3 regions of the Micromonospora sp. NPDC005172 genome follow, and region 2 is predicted to be linked to each of the others. Evidence: predicted binding sites of a transcription regulator. Region 2 holds the regulator's gene; each other region holds the start of a gene.
What was found. The regulator HrcA, encoded in region 2, represses chaperone genes, less so after heat shock. The targets are predictions, from matches to a motif close to GGTTNGCACNCTCNNNNNGAGNGTGCNAACC.

Region 1: a site for HrcA is predicted at 715-745, ahead of groL (chaperonin GroEL). Genes of this name have one in related genera too.
Region 3: a site for HrcA is predicted at 1,206-1,236, ahead of groES (co-chaperone GroES). Genes of this name have one in related genera too.

What each region holds. Positions count from the first base shown of each region.
Region 1 is NZ_JBEXIL010000034.1:1,899-4,165, forward strand. It holds gene ABZV06_RS21985 (hypothetical protein) at 1-667, shown strand, start outside; gene groL (chaperonin GroEL) at 938-2,267, shown strand, end outside.
Region 2 is NZ_JBEXIL010000058.1:11,817-14,083, forward strand. It holds gene dnaJ (molecular chaperone DnaJ) at 1-566, opposite strand, end outside; gene hrcA (heat-inducible transcriptional repressor HrcA) at 640-1,662, opposite strand; gene ABZV06_RS27830 (DUF4870 domain-containing protein) at 1,863-2,267, shown strand, end outside.
Region 3 is NZ_JBEXIL010000011.1:37,679-39,945, reverse strand. It holds gene groL (chaperonin GroEL) at 1-684, opposite strand, end outside; gene groES (co-chaperone GroES) at 755-1,069, opposite strand; gene ABZV06_RS10020 (methyltransferase domain-containing protein) at 1,331-2,267, shown strand, end outside.

The DNA.
Region 1 (2,267 bases), on a different contig from region 2:
CTGGGAGGCGCAGGCCGAGACGAACCCGAGCGGGCTTCCGGACAACTTCGCCACCGGCCTGTTGACCCTCGTCGTCGTGCTGGTCGGCGGCAGCCTGGTGATCGGCCTCGTGCAGGCGCTGGGCTGGGCCGCGGGTAGTTGGGTGATCACCCAGCAGGCGGCCGGCCGACCCGCCCGCCTCGACGCGGCGCTGCGGTACGGGCTGCGTCGGGCGCTCGGCGTGTGGGGCTGGACGCTGCTGGTCAGCCTGCTCATCGGCGTCGGAGTCTGTTTCTGCGTGCTGCCGGGCATCTACCTGGCGTTCGCGTTGAGCATGGCCGGGCCGGTCTACCTGTTCGAGCGGGACAACCCGATCGGCCGTTCGTTCCGGATGTTCCACGACCGGCTCGGGATGCTGCTCGGTCGGGTGGCCCTAGTGGGTGTCGCGGTGATCATCGGAACCATGGTTCCCGGGATCCTGGAGTCGGCCGGTACCGCCGCGTTCGGCGCGGATCCCTTCGCGTCCCCGGGTGCCGCGGTCGGGGTGGTGGCGGTCATCGGCCTCACGGCGGTGCTGGCCCTGCCGGCCCACCTCGTCCAGTTGGTCGGGCTGCTGATCACGTACGCCGAGCAACGTGCTCACGAAGGGCCCGTGAACGCGGCCACACTGGCCGCGGAACTCGGCTGACCGAGCTCATCGTGCTTGCACTCGGCAGGTGAGAGTGCTAAACAAGTCATTGGCACTCGCGTACCGTGAGTGCCAATGGTCGGGACGGTGGGGCCTGGTTGTGCCGGTGTGGAGACGCCGGGGCAGCACATGGCCGGTCGTCGCGGGCTATCCGGCCCGACCGGAGGACGTCGTCGTCGCCTGGTGGCGACGTCCCAAGGTGCGTAAACCAGGCGGCCCATCCGGGACACACACTCGGGTGGCCGTGAGTGTCCAGGAGGACAACGCCGTATGGCAAAGATGATCGCGTTCGACGAAGAGGCGCGCCGCGGCCTCGAGCGGGGCATGAACCAGCTCGCTGACGCCGTGAAGGTGACCCTCGGCCCCAAGGGCCGCAACGTCGTGCTCGAGAAGAAGTGGGGTGCCCCCACCATCACCAACGATGGTGTGAGCATCGCCAAGGAGATCGAGCTCGAGGACCCGTACGAGAAGATCGGCGCCGAGCTGGTCAAGGAGGTCGCCAAGAAGACCGACGACGTCGCCGGTGACGGCACGACGACGGCGACCGTCCTGGCCCAGGCCCTGGTTCGCGAGGGCCTGCGCAACGTGGCCGCCGGCGCCAACCCGATGGCCCTGAAGCGGGGCATCGAGGCTGCTGTCGCGAGCGTCTCGGAGGAGCTGTCCAAGCTCGCCAAGGACGTCGAGACCAAGGAGCAGATCGCCTCCACCGCCTCCATCTCCGCTGGTGACAGCAGCGTCGGCGAGATCATCGCCGAGGCGATGGACAAGGTCGGCAAGGAAGGCGTCATCACCGTCGAGGAGAGCAACACCTTCGGGCTGGAGCTGGAGCTCACCGAGGGTATGCGCTTCGACAAGGGCTACGTCTCGGCCTACTTCATGACCGACCCGGAGCGCATGGAGGCCGTCTTCGACGACCCCTACCTCCTGATCGTCAACAGCAAGATCTCGTCGGTCAAGGACCTGCTCCCGATCCTCGAGAAGATCATGCAGTCGGGCAAGCCGCTGCTGATCATCGCCGAGGACATCGAGGGCGAGGCTCTGGCCACCCTGGTCGTCAACAAGGTCCGGGGCACCTTCAAGTCGGTCGCCGTCAAGGCGCCGGGCTTCGGTGACCGCCGCAAGGCCATGCTCGCCGACATCGCCATCCTCACCGGTGGTCAGGTCATCAGCGAGGAGGTCGGCCTCAAGCTCGACGCCGTCGGCGTCGACATGCTGGGCCGCGCCCGCAAGGTCGTGGTGACCAAGGACGAGACCACCATCGTCGACGGTGCCGGTGACGCCGAGCAGATCCAGGGCCGGGTCAACCAGATCCGGGCCGAGATCGACAAGAGTGACTCCGACTACGACCGCGAGAAGCTGCAGGAGCGGCTGGCCAAGCTGGCCGGTGGCGTTGCGGTGATCAAGGTCGGCGCGGCCACCGAGGTCGAGCTCAAGGAGCGCAAGCACCGCATCGAGGACGCCGTTCGCAACGCGAAGGCGGCCGTCGAGGAGGGCATCGTCCCGGGTGGTGGCGTCGCGCTGGTGCAGGCCGGCAAGACCGCCTTCGACAAGCTGGACCTGGTGGGCGACGAGGCCACCGGTGCCAACATCGTCAAGGTCG
Region 2 (2,267 bases):
GCCGAGACCACCTGCCCGAGGAAGGTGCGCTGCACGGACTGCACCTCGCCGCGGCCACCGCACGCCTCGCAGGTCGCCAGGTGGGTGCCGGCCGCGGTGCCCGCGCCCGAGCAGGTGGTGCAGAGCACAGCGGTGTCGACGGTGATCGGGGCCTCGACGCCGAACGCCGTCTCGTGCAGGTCGAGTTCGAGGCGCAGGATCGCGTCGGCGCCCGGACGGGTCCGTGGACGCGGCCCACGGCCGGCGCCGCCTGCGGCACCACCGAAGAAGGCGTCCATGATGTCCTGGAAGCCGACGAACGGGCCGGCACCGCCCGGACCACCAGGGCCGCCCGCGCCCCCGCCTCCCGGGGCGAGCGGGTCGCCACCCAGGTCGACGATCTGCCGCTTCCGATCGTCCGAGAGGACCTCGTACGCGGCGTTGATGTCCTTGAACTTCTCCTGGGCCTCCGGGTCCGGATTGACGTCCGGGTGGAACTGGCGCGCCAGCTTGCGGTAGGCGCGCTTGATCTCGTCATCGGAGGCTTCCCGGCTGACACCGAGGATGCCGTAGTAGTCCCTGGCCACTGCGTTCCGTGTCCTCATGTTCGTCTCGCGTTGCGCCGACCGGCGGCCGCAGCCGGCCGTCGGCCCTGACTGGTCAGTTCTGGGCCAGCAGCTCGCCCACGTAGCGTGCCACGGCGCGCACCATGGCGATATTGCCGGGGTAGTCCATCCGGGTGGGCCCCAGCACCCCAAGGCCGCCCACGATGGTGGCCCCCGGGCCGTACCCGGTGCTGACCACCGAGGCGGCGCGCAGGTTGTCGAACTCGTTCTCGTCGCCGATCAGCACACGGGTCGTGCTGGGTTCGGTCTCGCCGATGAGCTTGAGGAGCACGACCTCTTCCTCCAGCGCCTCCAGGATCGGCCGCAGCGAACCCTGGAAGTCGAGCAGACCACCCCGGGTCAGGTTGGCGGTGCCGGCCAGGGCGATGCGTTCCTCGTGCCGCTCGACAAGCGTCTCCAGCAGGACGGTGGAGAGCGTGGTCATGGCGGGGCGCAGCTGCACCGGCGCCTCCTCGACCAGCGCCTGCACCAGGGGAGGCGTGTCCGACAGGCGCTCACCGGTGAGCTTCTCGTTGACCAGGCGACGCAGGTCGGTCACGTCCTCGGCGGGCACCGGCCCCGGCAGCTCCACCAGCCGCTGCTCCACCCGGCCGGTGTCGGCGATCATGACGAGCATCAGCCGGGTGGTGGAGATCGGCACCAGCTCCAGGTGTCGCACCGAGGAGCGGGCGAGGCTCGGGTACTGCACGACAGCCACCTGGCGGGTCAGCTGGGCGAGCAGCCGTACGGTGCGGTGGACCACGTCGTCGAGGTCGACGGCGCCGACGAGGAAGCGCTCGATGGCGCGCCGCTCGGCCGGGCTGAGTGGCTTGACCCGGGACAGCCGGTCGACGAAGAGCCGGTAGCCACGGTCGGTGGGCACCCGGCCGGCGCTGGTGTGCGGCTGCCGGATGTAGCCCTCCTCCTCCAGCACGGCCATGTCGTTGCGGACCGTCGCCGGGGAGACCCCGAGCTGGTGCCGCTCGACAAGCGCCTTGCTGCCGACCGGCTCCTGGGTCGAGACGTAGTCCTCGACGATGGCGCGGAGCACGGCGAGCTTCCGGTCGTCCAGACCCATCCTCCGCACCTCCTGTCGCACGTCGGCCCGCCGGCCCATCCGGGCCGACCGGCCGTCCTGGCACTCGACTGTAACGAGTGCCAGTCTACGTCGGTGCCCCCGCCGACGCGATGATCAAGGTCGTCGCCGTCCGTTCCGTCGGGCCGGCCCGACGGACTCGCACTGGTGCGACATTGCCATCGGCACCTACCGTGACAACCATGACTGAACCACCTCGCCCTCCCGGCGCGGGAGACCCCGGCGGTTATCCGCCGGAGCCGACCTCCCCCGGCTCGTCCTACTCGGGCGAGCCGCCCACCGCACCACTGTCCGGGGCACCCGGCCCGGGCGGCTATCCCCCGGCCGGTGGCTATCCGCCGCCCACCGGTGACCAACCGCCGTCGGGCGGCTACCCTCCGCCGGGTGGCTACCCCCCACCGGGCGGTTACCCGCCGGGTGGCGCGACTGGCGGCTATCCGACGGGCGGCGCGTACGGCGGCCCCGGCGGCGGCTACGCCAACAACGAGGACAAGACCTGGGCCTTGGTCGCGCACTTCGGTGGCGCGGCCGGCATGATCATCAGCGGCGGCGTGCTCGGCTGGATCGCTCCGCTGGTGGCGTTGCTG
Region 3 (2,267 bases), on a different contig from region 2:
GATCGCCGAGATCTTCTGGGTGGTGACCAGGATGTACGCGTCCTCAAGGACGGACTCCTGACCCTCCAGGTCGGTGACGAAGTTCGGCGAGATGAAGCCCTTGTCGAACTGGAGACCCTCGGTCACGTCCAGTTCGGTGGTGAGCATCGAGCCCTCCTCGACGGTGATGACACCGTCGCGGCCGACCCGCTCCATCGCCTCGGCGATCAGATCGCCGATCGTGGCGTCCTGCGCGGAGATCGTCGCCACGTTCGCGATCGACTCCTTGCTGGTGACCTCGGCGGCACGGCCGAGCAGCGCCTCGGAGACCTTGGCGGCCGCCGCGTCGATGCCCCGCTTGAGGCCGGCCGGGTTGGTCCCGGCGGTCACGTTGCGCAGACCCTCGCGAACCATCGCCTGGGCCAGCACGGTCGCGGTGGTGGTCCCGTCGCCGGCGACGTCGTTGGTCTTGGTCGCCACCTCCTTGACCAGCTGCGCGCCGAGGTTCTCGTACGGGTTGGTGAGCTCGATCTCCTTGGCGATGGTCACACCATCGTTGGTGATCGTCGGCGCACCGAATTTCTTGTCCAGGACGACGTTGCGCCCGCGCGGGCCGAGGGTGACCTTGACCACATCCGCGAGGGCGTTGACACCGTGCTCCAGCAGGTGCCGGGCGTCGTCCGAGAAGCTGAGGATCTTCGCCATGTATGTCCCTTCGAAGTGCCACTGCCCCGGCCCGGCGAGCCGGACCGGGGCAGTGGCACTGATCGGTTGCTTACTTCTCGATGACCGCGAGGACGTCGCGGGCGGAGAGCACCAGGTACTCCTCGCCGGCGTACTTGACCTCGGTGCCGCCGTACTTCGAGTAAAGGACGGTGTCGCCGACCTGCACGTCAACCGGAACCCGGTTGCCGTTGTCGTCGACGCGCCCCGGGCCCACAGCGAGGACAGTGCCCTCCTGCGGCTTCTCCTTGGCGGTGTCGGGGATCACGATGCCCGACGCCGTGGTGGTCTCAGCCTCGTTCGCCTGGACCACAATGCGGTCCTCGAGCGGCTTGATAGCAACCTTGGTCGCGGTAGTCACGGGCATACCCTCCTGGGGTACTACTGGTTCCGTTGCTGGTCGGCGGGGCCGACCAGCGTCAATCTGCCTCATGCCACCGGGCGGGACCGTCGTCGCGGGTGCCGGTCCGCCTGGCGTGCGCGCCCGGGTCGCGAGACCCGGAAGCTGGCACCCTCAGGGTGAGAGTGCTAATCGCAGGTTATTCCGTGGCTAGCACTCCGTCAAGGAGAGTGCCAGCGCGTCGCGCCCCGCCAGCGGTATTTTTACCCCGGCCGGGAGAATGGGTAGGTGGATCTCGATCAGCTGGCGGCACTACGTACCCCCGAGGGGTCGGCCGCCCTCGCGGCGGCGGCCGAACTGGCCGGCGGCGATCCACTGACCGCGGCGTCGGCGCTGCGCGCGACCGGGGTGCCGCCCACGCTGGCGGCGGCTGCACTCACCCAGGCCGAGCTTCGGCACCGTGCGGTGGGCAAGTTCGGCCCGGCCGCCGCCGGGATGTTCCTCACCCGCCCCGGCCTGGAACAGGCCACCCGCCGGGTGGTCGCCGACCGCCGCGCCGCCCGGCTGCGCGCGGCCGGCGTGCGGACCCTGGCCGATCTCGGGTGCGGCCTCGGCGCCGACGCCCTGGCCGCCGCCCGCGCCGGCATCCGGGTGTACGGGGTGGAGGCCGACCCGGTGACCGCCGAAATGGCCGCCGCCAACGCCGCAGCCGCGGGGGTGGCCGACCTGTTCACGGTCGAGTGCGGCGACGCGACCGCGTTCGACGTGTCGCGGGTGGATGGCGTCTTCTGCGACCCGGCCCGACGCGCCACCGGCACCGGCCGACGGATCTTCGATCCGCGCGCCTACTCGCCGCCGTGGGACTTCGTGACGGGGCTGGCCGAGCGGGTGCCGCGCACTGTGGTGAAGGTCGCGCCGGGCCTGGACCACGCGCTCATCCCGGCCGGCGCGGAGGCGGAGTGGGTCGGCGTCGACGGCGACCTGGTCGAGGCCGCCCTCTGGTGCGGCGAACTGGCCGAGGTGCCCCGCCGCGCCAGCGTGTACCGGCAGGAGATCCACCAGCTCACCGGCTCGGGCGACACGGAGGCCCCGGTCGGGCCGCCGCGCCGCTACCTGTACGACCCGGACCCGGCGGTGGTCCGTGCGCACCTCGTCGCCGAACTGGCCGACGAACTGGACGCCACCCTGGCCGACCCGAGCATCGCCTACCTGTACGCCGACCACC